Caldimonas brevitalea: one gene and its partner. The protein of the gene in region 1 purifies or fractionates together with the protein of each later gene. This does not show direct contact. Links are inferred from orthologs where the notes say so. Each region holds a gene or a part of one and is shown on either strand. Other genes may lie near its edges.

Region 1 (6,338 bases):
AGTCGTTCACGGCCAGCAGCTCGTCGCCGGCCGCCAAACCCGCCTGTTCGGCGGCGCTGCCGCGCATCACCGCCTTGATCGAGACGCCGCCGGCCGCATCGGCCGAACGCACCCCGAGACGCAGCGGCCAAGGCGCCGGCTGCTGTTTCCACTCGACCCCGACGGCCTGCAGCAAGGTCACGAGCGGCAGGTCCTGCGTGCCGTGCACCCAGCGCGACAGCTCGCGCGCATACGAGCGCCCGCCCACCTGCTTGAGCGCCGCCGCAATATCCGCCTCGCTGATCGGCCCGCCCGACGAGCCGGCCCACAGCTGCCGCATCACCTCGTCGAGATTGCCCTTGCCCTCGCCGCGCAGCGTCAGGTCCAGCGCGAGCGCGACGAGTGAGCCCTTGGTGTAGTAGCTGACGGTGGCGTTGACGGTGTTCTCGTCCTGGCGGTAGTACTTGACCCAGGCATCGAAGCTGGCCTGCGCCACGCTCTGCACCTGCCGCCCGGGCGTCGCCAGCACACCGCTGACGGTCTTGGCCAACAGCTTCAGGTAGCGCGCCTGGTCGATCAGGCCGGCCCGCACCAGGAACAGATCGTCGTAGTACGAGGTGAAACCCTCGAAGAACCACAGCAGCTGGGTGTAGTTCTCGGCGGTGTAGTCGTAGCGGGCGAACTCCGCCGGGCGCAAGCGTTTGACGTTCCAGGTATGGAAATACTCGTGGCTGATCAGGCCCAGCAGCGTCACATAACCGTCGCTCTGCCCGGCCTCGCCCACGCGTGGCAGGTCGCGGCGGCCACAGATCAATGCCGTGCTGGCCCGATGCTCCAGCCCGCCGTAACCGTCGTCGACTGCGTTGAGCAGGAACACATAGCGCTTGTACGGCGGCTTCTTGCGTCCGTGCCAGAAAGCGATCTGCGCTTCGCAAATCCGCCGCGTGTCCTGCAGCAGTCGCTCGCCATCGAAGTTCGGCAGTGCGCCGGCGACGACGAACTCGTGCGGCACACCGCCGGCGCGAAACTCACCGCGCCAGAACCGCCCCAGCTCGACCGGGTGGTCGACCAGTTCGTCATAGTCGCCCGCTTCGTAGCTGCCCTGTCCGCGCGCGTCGGTTTGCACCGCGCCGAGCGCGGTCGCCACCTGCCAGCCCTTCGGCAGCGCGCGGATCTCGACGCGCTGCGGCTCCTGCTCGCGGCCTTCGACGCGCAAAAACACTCCGGTGCCGTTGAAGAAGCCGCGCGTCGCATCGAGAAAAGCCGCCCGCACCGAGGTGTCGAAGGCGTAGACCTGATAGCTCAGCTCGAGCGCGCCCCGCCCTTCGCAGCGCACCACCCAGCTGGCCTTGTCGACCTGCTCGGCCGACAGCTCGCGTTGCCCCTGGCGGGCCGTCAGCTGCTGCAGATGGCGGGCGAACTCGCGCACCAGATAGCTGCCCGGAATCCAGACCGGCAGCGACACGCGCTGCTCCGGCGCCGGGTCTGGGATGCGCACCACCACGCGGAACAGGTGGGCGTGCAGATCGAAAGGTTCGATGCGATACGAAATCATGCAGGCGTCGCTCGGTTCGGGGTGAGGCTCGGCTGCCCGCGGCAGCCAGAAAAAACAGCTGGGGTTGGCCACTGCGGTGAGCCGAAAACGCAGCAGCAGCCAGGACGCCGTGCCGTCTCAGGAGCGCGACGGACCCGCCACACGACTCAACAGCAAGCGCCAAGACCGCGCCGGCAGCCGGCCGGCAGCGGAGATTGTCGCCGCTGCCGCGCGGGCGCGCCGCGCGCCGCCGGGGGCGACCGCCGCCCGTTACCTCCTGTCATTGTTCCTGGTTTCGCAACGACTCATTGCCTGGGCAGTGATTTCCCGAACCCAGGGAAACCCCTAATCTTCAGCCATCGGATACGCACTTCATGCCACAAGCAACGCAAGTCCGAACTTCTGAAGAATCGAAAGGAACTGCCGTGAACAAGATCGTCGCCGCTGCCCTCGTGTCTGCCGCCACCCTGATGTCCGCCACCGCGTTCGCCCAGGAAGCCACGCCGGACCCCGCACCGAACGGCAAGTCGGAGCGCACCCGCGCCGAAGTGCACGCAGAGTTGATCCGGGCCCGCGATGCCGGCGAACTGAAGGTGTTCGAGGAAGGCTATTTCCCGCAAGTCGCCAGCACCCGCACCCGTGCCGAAGTGGTCGCCGAACTGAAGCGCGCCCAGGCCAACGGCGAATACGCCGCGTTGCACGCCGAGCCGTTCGACCCGGTGGTCTACCAGGACCTGGTGGCCAAGAACCAGGAAGCCAGCCGTTACGCGGCCCAACCGGCCGCTCCCGCGGTACAGTAATCGACACCACCCAGGTGTCCCGGGAAGCAAAACGCCGCGCAACAGCGCGGCGTTTTTCATGAAGACGACGACCGCCCTCGGGCAGCACGCCGCCGCGCAGGCGTTCGCCCTGCGCCAAGCGCTGACCGCTTCAGCGCTTGGCCTGCGCGACCGCCGTGAGTTGCTGCTCGATCTGTTCGGTGTTCATGGCCCCCGGGACCCGGGTGCCGTCCTCGAACACCAGCGCCGGCGTACCGGTGACGCGGTGCTTGCGGCCGAGCGCGCTGTTGCGCGCGACCGGGGTCTGGCAACCCTCCGGTGCGGGGGCCGGCTGCACGCTGCGCAGCATCCAGTCCAGCCAGGCCTTGGTGCGGTCCTTGGAACACCAGATGGCGTCCGACTTGGCCGCCGAATCGGCCGCCAGGATGGGATAGAGGAAGGTGTAGACCGTGACGTCCTTCACGGCCTGCAGGTCCTGCTCGAAACGCTTGCAATAGCCGCAATTGGGATCGGCGAACACGGCGATCTTGCGCTTGCCCGTGCCGTTCTTCCAGACGATGGCGTCTTTCAGCGGCAGCGACGCGAAATCGATCGCGGTCAGCTTGTTGATGCGCTCTTCGGTCAGGTTCTTGCGCACGCGCGCGTCGATGATCTCGCCCTGGATCAAAAAGTTGCCTTCGGCATCGGTGTAGACGATGTCGGTGCCGAAGCGCACTTCGTAGAGCCCGTCGACAGGCGCTTTCGAGACCTCGTCGATCTTCGGCAAATTGGGCAGGCGCTCGGCCAGGTTCTTGCGAATCACGGCCTCCTGCGCAACGCCGGCGCTGGCAATGAGGGTCAACAAGGCGGCGGTGGCGACGCGGCGCAACTTCATGGACAGGGTTCTCCGAAACAGGGAAATGAGAGGCAGGCGGCCGTGATGCACGACGCGTGTCAGGAATCGAGCGCGCGCCCGGTGAGCCAGCGCTTCAGCGGGGCGAGTTGGTTGACTAGAGTCAGGCCGCGATTGCGAAGTTCCCGCACCGGGCCGGATTCGACGGCGAACAGTTGCAAGAGTCCGTCCGTGACGCGTCCCATCGCCCAGGTCGGGGCCGCCCGCTCGCGCTCGTACCGGCGCAGCAGCTTCTCGTCGCCGACACTCCGCCACGTTTCGCGCTCGCGCAACACGCGCGCCAGCACCTCCACGTCGGCCAGGCCGAGGTTGAGGCCCTGCCCCGCCAGCGGATGCACCACGTGCGCCGCATCGCCGAGCAACACCCAGCCGGCGCCGCTCCAACGGCTTGCCTGTGCCAGTGCGAGCGGCCAGGCTGCACGGGCCGAAGCCAGACGCAGCGTGCCCGCCGAAGCGCCGACAGCATCCTGCAGGGCCTGCGTGAAGCCGGGCTCGTCCAGCGCCATCAGCGCTTCGGCTCGCGCCTCGGGCAGCGACCACACCAGGCCGTAGCTGTGGCCCGCCTCCGGGCGGTCGAACGGCAACAGCGCCAGCACGTCGGGCGATCGGAACCATTGGCGCGCGACACCACGATGCGGCTGGTCGGCCACGAGGCGCGCCGCGATGGCGGTCTGGCCGTAGCCATGCCGCTGCCACTCGACGCCGCGCACTTCGCGCTCAGTCGACGCCTTGCCCTCGCACACGGCCACCAGGGCCGCCGTGACCGGGGCATCGACTTCGGTGATGTGGGCCTGGAAGCGCACTGCCTGGGCCAGCGAGGCCTCGAGCGCAGCGGCGTCGACGATCCACGCCAGCTCACCCACCCCCTGCTCCCAGGCCGAGAACTCGAGCGCGGCGACCGAGCCTGCATCACCTTCCACCCGCATGTCGTACACCGCTGTAGCGGCCAGCGGCGGCAAGCCGTCCCACACCTTCAGCGCCCGCAGCAGCTCGACCGACTTGGCGCTCAAGGCATAGGCGCGCACGTCCTCGCCCGGCGGCACGCTCGGGCGGCTCAACGCAATCTGGAGGCCCAGCTTCGCCAGGCTCAGCGCAAGCGCCTTGCCGACGATGCCACTGCCCCGTATCGAAACGTCATAGCGGTTCATCGCCGGCGATTGTAGGGGCCGCGCCACGGCGCGCTCCCGTCCCGTGCCGCGGCTCTCGCACAATGCGTGGCGATGAACACAAGCAAATCGAGCCCCTGGGTCAAGCGCATCGCGCTGGGCGTGGCGGCGCTGCTGGCCTTGCTGGCCGCGGCCGCCACCTATCTGATCGTCAGCTTCGACGCCAACCGCTACAAGGGCGTGCTGGTGGACTGGATGCGCGAGCACCGGCAACGCACGCTCACCATCGGTGACGTCGGTCTCAGTGTGTTTCCTCGACTGGGTGTGACGCTGCGCGACGTCACGCTCAGTGAACACCAGCGGGCCGACGAGTTCGTCCACCTCGAAGAAGCCAAGCTCGCCGTCGACCTGCTGCCGCTGTTGCGCCGCAGGCTGGTGGTCGACCGGGTCACCGCGCAAGGCGTGCGGCTGGCCTACCGGGTCGACGCGCAGGGTCGGCGCAACATCGACGACCTGCTGGCACCCGACGACCCGAAGGCCACACCCGACGACAACGAGGCCAGCCGCCAGCTGAGCTTCGATGTGCAAGGGGCCGAGTTGCGCGCGGTGCGGCTGCGAGTGGACGACGTCCCGGGCCAAGTGCGCGGCGAGGTTGTCGTGCAAACGCTCGACCTGGGCCGGCTGGCCGACGGCGCCGAGGCGCCGCTGACGCTCGACGCGCAGCTGGCCTTGCAGCAACCGGCCGTCGAAGGTCGGTTGCAAGGCCAGACCCGGCTGACGCTGGACCGCACACGCAGCGCCGTCCACCTGCGCGAAACCGAGCTGCGCTACCAGGGCCACGCGCTGGGCCTGCGCGAGCTCGACAGCCGGTTGAGCGGCGCCTTGTCCTACGACGGCGCGCAAGGCGCCCTCGGCGCCGAGGGGCTGAAGCTGGCCACCAGCGCGATGTTGGGCGCGGTGAAGCTGGAATCGTCGACGCTGTCGGTGCAGCGCTTCGGTTATCAACCGCAACGCCAGGCCCTGTCGCTCGAACAACTCGGCCTGCAGTTCAAGGCGGTGCGCGACAAACAGCCGATCGAGCTGAGCCTGTCGTGGCCCCGCCTGCAGGTCGAAGGCCAGGCCCTGCAGGGCAGCGCCTTGCAAGGGCAGCTGGCGCTGGGCGGGCCGCAACCCTGGAAGGCCGAGTTCCGCTCGGCCGCGCCCAGCGGCAATTTCGACCAGGTGCGCCTGCCCGCCTTCGAAGCCACGCTGCACAGCAGCGGCACGCGCCGCCTCGGCGGCACGGTGCGGGCCGACCTGGCGCTGCAGCCGGCGAAGGCGGCCCTGGCCCTCGACGCCCTGAAAGTGCAGGCGCAGGTGCAAGACCCGCAGCTGAAGCCCTTGGCGGTGCGCCTCGACGGGCGGCTCAGCGCGTCGACACGGGCGGCCTCCTGGGAGCTGAAAGGCGGCCTGAACGACAACACCTTCAACACCCGCGGCCAGGCCACCTTCACCGGCACGGTGCCGCACCTCGACGTCAGCGGCGAATTCGCGACGCTCGACGTCAACAGCCTGCTGGCCGACGCACCGACGACCCCCGCGCAGGACCGCCCCGCCACACCGACCAGCGGCCCCGCGACCGCAGCCGACACCCCGGTGGACCTCGCACCGCTGCGGCAGCTGCAGGGCAAACTGTCGCTCAAGGCGGCTCGATTGATCTACCGGCCCTACCAGCTCGACGACGCCCGCATCAATGCCACGCTGGAAGGCGGCATGCTGCGGGTGAGCCAGTTGGCCGGGCGCATCTGGGGCGGCAGCATCGACGCCAGCGCGTTTGCCGACGCGCGTGCGCAGCGCGTGATGTTCAAGGGCACCGGCAACGACATCGACGTCCACGCGGCCTTGCAGGACATCGCGAAGAAGGACGTGCTCGAAGGCCGCGGGCGGGTGCAGGTCGACCTCGAATCGGCCGGTCGCAGCGTGCAGGAACTGAAGTCGCGCCTGGCCGGGCAAGCGGCACTGCAGTTGCGCGACGGCGCGATCAAGGGCGTCAACCTGGCGCGCTCGCT
Region 2 (5,334 bases), 3.4 Mb from region 1 along the record:
ATGGCAGCGAGATCTACATCAGCCACCGCGGCATGGTCGAGGTCTACGCCAACCAGCAGCAGGACCAGACCCGCTGGCAGCCGCGCGAGGCCGACGTCGAGCTCGAGGCGCAGATGCTGAGCCGCTTGATGGTCAAGCTCGGTGTCAAGCCTGAACAGGCGCAGGCCCAGGTGGCGAGCACTCCGCCGGCGCCGGCCCGCGCGCGACTGGTCACCGGGCCCACCGGCCAGGCGGTGCAACTCGACGACGGCTTCGACCGCGCCTGGCGCCGGGTCGGTCTGTCGCTGGACCGCAGCGGCTTCACCGTCGAAGATCGCGACCGCGCCCAGGGTCTTTATTTCGTCCGCTTCGTGGCCGCGTCGGCCGACAAGGACCGGCGCGAACCCGGCCTGTTGAGCCGCTGGTTCGGCGGCGACTCGAAAGACCAGTCGCCGGCCCGCTATCGTGTCGCGGTGAAGGGCGAGAACGAGCAGCGCAGCGTGGTCTCGGTGCTCGACGCACAAGGTGCTCCGGCCGCCGGCGCGACGGGCGAGCGCATCCTCAAGCTGCTGGCCGAAGACCTGAAGTAAGCCGCCCCTGCCGCCGCCGAGACCTCGATGATCCGCTTTTGCAGCCTCGGCAGCGGCAGCACCGGCAACGCCACGCTGGTGGAGGCGCGTGCCGGCGGCACCACGGTGCGGGTGCTGATCGATTGCGGCTTTTCACTGAAGCAGCTGGAACACCGGCTGGCGCGCATCGGGCTCAGCTGCGCCGATCTGGACGCCGTGTTCATCACCCATGAGCACAGCGATCATGTCGGCTGCGTCGGCACCCTGGCGCGCCGCCGCGGCGTCCCGATCTGGATGAGCCACGGCACCTGGCAAGCGCTGGGCGAGCCCGACCTGGGCGCGTGGCTGCACCGCGCACACGACGCCGGCACCATCGACATCGGCCCATTGCGCCTGACGCCGTACACCGTGCCGCACGACGCGCGCGAGCCCTTGCAACTGACCTGCAGCGACGGCGACGCCAAGCTGGGCATCTTGACCGACGCGGGCAGTGCCACGCCGCACCTGCTGGCGCAACTGCAGCAGTGCAGCGCGCTGGTGCTCGAATGCAACCACGAGCCGGCGCTGCTGCAAGAGTCGCGCTACCCGGCCTTTCTGAAGGCCCGCATCGCGGGCCGCTACGGCCATTTGGCCAACCACACGGCCGCAGAGATCCTGGGGCAGTGCCGCCACAGCGGCCTGAAGCACGTGGTCGCCGCCCACCTCAGCGAGCAGAACAACACGCCGGAACGGGCCGCCGCCGCGTTGGCCGGCGCCCTCGGCTGTCGTGGCGACGACATCGTCGTGGCCCGTCCCGACAGCGGCTTCTGCTGGCTGGACGCCTGACCCGCCGCGAGCACGACGCAGCCATTCAAACGGCCCTGGCGTCAAGGGCATCCCAGTAACGAAAAAGCCGCCCGAGGGCGGCTTTTTCATCGCTCGAAAGCGTCGCTCACTGCGAAGCAGCGGGGGATGCAGCGTCGGCAGCCGGGGAAGCAGCGTCAGCAGGAGCGGAAGCGGCGTCGGTCGGCGCAGCAGCCGGGGACGCAGCGTCAGCGGGAGCGGGAGCGGTAGCCGTATCGGTAGCCGGTGCCGGAGCAGTGGTTTCCGCGGCGGGAGCCGGCTCTTCCTTCTTGCCGCAAGCAGCCAGGGCCAGGGCAGCAATCACGGAAGCCAACAGAAGCGACTTTTTCATTCCTTATTCCTCAAAAAGTTTCGACCAATCACCGGTAATCTGTCGGAACCCCTCCTCGAATGCTGAGTCCCAACGAAGACTTGGATCGCAACCCGGATGCCACACACCTTGAACCTAGTGTGCGCTCCTCTGCATTTCCATGCCTAACCAAAAATTATATAGGGAAAACCTGCATTCATAGTCCCAGCGTTGTGGCGGGGAAGGCAGGGATGCTTCGTTGCCACACCTCGTCGATATTCTGGGCAACCCGCGTCAGCTCGCCGCGCTCCGTGTCGATAACGCCCCGCCAACGCAGAGGGTCTAATACGCGCACGGCGTGCAGCCCTGGTGCCAGCCAGATGCGAGGGATGGATTCAGGCGACAAATGCTCGATCGCCCGACATTCGACGACGTGGGCCCAATCGGTGCGCCAGCCGACCCAGCGTGGATGTCGACGCACCACCTCGTCATAGTGCAGCGCGAGTACCTTTAGCTTGCGATGTGCATACGCCCAGCGGGTGAGCGCCGCGACCACGCCCCGTTCGCCCAGCGGCCAGTCGGCATAGTCGACATCGCACACGTACAACTCGTTACTACCTTGCTCTGCCGCGAGATCGAATGCCCGTCGCAAGGCGTCCTGAAAGCCAGTGCGCGAGTCGATAAGTGCATACGCAGGATTCGAATTCATCGGCACTCCTATCGTCGGGATCGCAGCGTCCAGAAGCCGCTACAGCGGATGCAGCCAACCGTCGTCGGCCCACTGCTCCAGCAGCGCGCGCGCATCGGGGCTGAGCTGTGCGACCTGCTTTGCGTCGAGCGAGCGCGTATCGGCCAGCGTGCGCATCAGCCGGGCATCGCGGCCCGCTGCACGGTAGGACTCGCCGTTGAAAAATATGTGACGCTCGTCGTACATCATGCGCGAGCGCCGGTCCAGCCGCACGCCGGCCGACAAGTCCTGGCCCTCGCCGACCTCGAACCACACCTGCGGCTTGGGCTCGCTCAGATATTCGCCCAGCGCGCAGGCAAAAGAATCCTCGTCGTGCAGCAGGTCCGCCACCGCGTCGCGGGCGAAGGCGTTGAGCCCGAGCGGGAGTGCCCCGGGGGTGGTGGTGGCGGGCTGGTCCGGGTCGCGATAGAGCACCTCTACAGCGTCTTCATCGAGCGCCTCCAGCATGCGGACCACCACCTCGCGTGCCAGTTCGGCGCGGGACGGTGCGCGGAAGCCCACCGAATAGGTCATGCATTCGCCGTCGGCCACACCGTCATGGGCCCAGCGAGGCGGCAGGTAGAGCATGTCGCCCGGCTCCAGCACCCATTCCTGCTCTGCCACGAAGTTCTCGAGGATTTTCAGCGGCATGCCGGGCAGCAAGGCCGGGTCGGCCAGCCGGCCGATGCGCCAGCGACGGCGGCCCTGCACCTGTAGCAAAAACACGTCGTAGGAATCGAAATGGGGCCCGACGCCGCCAGTGTCGGTGGCGTACGAGATCATCAGGTCGTCGACGCGAGCATCGGGGACGAAGCGGAACTGCTGCAGCAACTCGTGCACCGCCTGCTGGTGCAGGTCCACACCCTGCACCAGCAGGGTCCAACCAGGGCGGGTCAAGGGCGGCAGTGCGCGCCGTGTCAAAGGCCCGCGCTTGAGGCTCCAGCCCTGGTCGCCGCGGGCGATCAAACGCGACTCGACGTCTTCCCGACCGGCCAGTTCGAACAACTCCGCGCGCGACAGCAGCGGCTGCAGGCCGGGCAGCGCCTGACGGATCAGCAAGGGCTTTTTGTGCCAGTGGCGACGCATGAACTGCTCGGGCGTCAGACCCCCGAGCAATGACAGTTTTTGGGTGATGTCCATGGCGGGCATTGTGCGATGATTGCCCGATGTTGATTTCCTCTCCCTGCGTGGTCAGCCTCACCTGGAGGCTAGAAGACACCCTTGGCCACCTGATCGATGAACTGTCCGAGCCGGTCGAATTCTTCTTCGGCGGGGACGACCTGCTGGTCAAGGTCGAAGAAGCCATCGAAGGCCAGCAAACCGGCTTCGAAACCCAGCTCCAGCTCGAACCCGAGCACGCCTTCGGCGACTACGATCCGCAGCTGGTGTTCTTCGAAGAACGCGGCATCTTCCCCGACCATGTCGAGCCCGGCATGCAGTTCGACGGCCCGCCCGAAGGCGCGACCACCCACAACATGCCGCAGGACGCCATCTACACCATCACAGAGGTGTACGAGACCCACGTCGTGCTCGACGGCAACCATCCGCTGGCCGGCATCGCGCTGCGCCTGACCCTGCAGGTGCGCGACGTGCGCCGCGCCACCGAAGAAGAGATCGAGCAGGGGACGGTCGCTCAGCAGGTGGTGACCGTGTTGAACACCGTGCCGCCGGGCTCGCAGGTGCACTGAAGGGTAGCGGTCGCGGGGCCCGCCCGCCGCTGCGGCAAGACCGACGGCTGCGACGACGCGTGCGAGGCCACTAGCCCTTGCCGGTGGAGCCGAAGCCGCCCTCGCCCCGTGCCGAGGCCGAGAAGTCGTCGACGCGTTCGAAGCGGGCTTGCACCACCGGCACGATCACCAGCTGGGCGATGCGTTCCATCGGCGCGATCGTGAACGGCGACGTGCCCCGGTTCCAACAGCTCACCATCAACTGCCCCTGGTAGTCCGAGTCGATCAGGCCGACCAGGTTGCCCAGCACGATGCCGTGCTTGTGGCCCAGGCCCGAGCGGGGCAGGATCAGCGCGGCCAGTCCCGGGTCGGCGATGTGGATCGCCAGGCCCGTCGGGATCAGCTCGGTCTGCCCGGGCTCGAGCACCAGCGGTGCGCTCAGGCACGCGCGCAAATCGAGGCCGGCGCTGCCGGCGGTGGCGTAGGACGGGAGTTGCTCGGCGATACGTTCGTCGAGCACTTTGACGGCGATGGTGGTCATGCGGGGTGATGGGCTGCTTGCAGACGGGCGGCGATGTCGGCCACCAGGAGGCGCGCGAGGCTGAGCTTGTCGGCGGTGCCGCCGTCGGCCGGCAACGCTTGCTGCGTGGTCGCGTCGACGAGCAGCAAGGCGTTGTCGTCGCGCCCGAAGGTGGCGGGCCCGAGGTTGCCGACGATCAGCGGGATGCCCTTGCGCTTGAGCTTGGCGCGCGCGTGCTCGAGCAGGTTCTCGCTTTCGGCGGCGAAACCGACGCAATACGGCTTGGCGCCGCGCAAGGCGGCGACCGCAGCGAGGATGTCCGGGTTCTCGGTCAACTCGAAGGTCGGCGCCTGCTTCTTGCCGTCTTTCTTGATCTTGTGCTCGGCCAAGGTGGCCGGGCGCCAGTCGGCCACCGCGGCGGTGGCGACGAACACGTCGTGACGGGGGGCCAGCGGCAGCACCGTGTCGTGCATCTGCCGCGCGCTGCGCACGTCGATGCGCTGCACACCGCGGGGCGTGGGCAGGCTGACCGGGCCGGCCACCAGCGTGACCTGTGCACCCGCCTCGCGCGCGGCACGCGCCAAGGCGAAGCCCATCTTGCCGCTCGACAGATTGGTGATGCCGCGCACCGGGTCGATGGCCTCGAAGGTCGGGCCGGCCGTGATCAGCAGGGTCTTGCCGGCCAGGCGCTTGGGCTGGAAGGCGGCGACGATGTCCTCGAGCAGTTCCGCCGGCTCCAG

Evidence for each region.
Region 2: the proteins of AAW51_RS22405 (region 1) and AAW51_RS08455 purify together in Escherichia coli (affinity purification with mass spectrometry, with the first as the bait; 2 studies listed by BioGRID). This does not show direct contact. The link is inferred for Caldimonas brevitalea from one-to-one orthologs.

Annotation. Positions count from the first base shown.
Region 1 is NZ_CP011371.1:5,314,312-5,320,649, forward strand. The notes cover bases 1,306-4,277. They hold AAW51_RS22405 (DsbC family protein), read right to left. Parts: upstream 3,167-4,277; coding sequence 2,444-3,166; downstream 1,306-2,443. Other genes in these bases: AAW51_RS22395 (M61 family metallopeptidase), read right to left, coding at 1,306-1,534; AAW51_RS28515 (DUF4148 domain-containing protein), read left to right, coding at 1,939-2,313; AAW51_RS22410 (FAD-dependent monooxygenase), read right to left, coding at 3,226-4,277. Outside these bases: more of AAW51_RS22395, read right to left, coding at 1-1,305; more of AAW51_RS22410, read right to left, coding at 4,278-4,332; AAW51_RS22415 (AsmA family protein), read left to right, coding at 4,405-6,338. UniProt on the Escherichia coli protein: Acts as a disulfide isomerase, interacting with incorrectly folded proteins to correct non-native disulfide bonds.
Region 2 is NZ_CP011371.1:1,918,826-1,924,159, reverse strand. Bases 2,522-5,334 are described here. They hold AAW51_RS08455 (FKBP-type peptidyl-prolyl cis-trans isomerase), read left to right. Parts: upstream 2,522-3,573; coding sequence 3,574-4,095; downstream 4,096-5,334. Other genes in these bases: coaBC (bifunctional phosphopantothenoylcysteine decarboxylase/phosphopantothenate--cysteine ligase CoaBC), read right to left, coding at 4,612-5,334; dut (dUTP diphosphatase), read right to left, coding at 4,166-4,615; AAW51_RS08460 (cupin domain-containing protein), read right to left, coding at 2,522-3,547. In the rest of the region: outer membrane protein assembly factor BamC, read left to right, coding at 1-569; AAW51_RS08470 (MBL fold metallo-hydrolase), read left to right, coding at 597-1,373; AAW51_RS30420 (hypothetical protein), read right to left, coding at 1,480-1,722; AAW51_RS08465 (hypothetical protein), read right to left, coding at 1,898-2,389; more of AAW51_RS08460, read right to left, coding at 2,429-2,521. UniProt on the Escherichia coli protein: Folding helper with both chaperone and peptidyl-prolyl cis-trans isomerase (PPIase) activities. Chaperone activity prevents aggregation of unfolded or partially folded proteins and promotes their correct folding.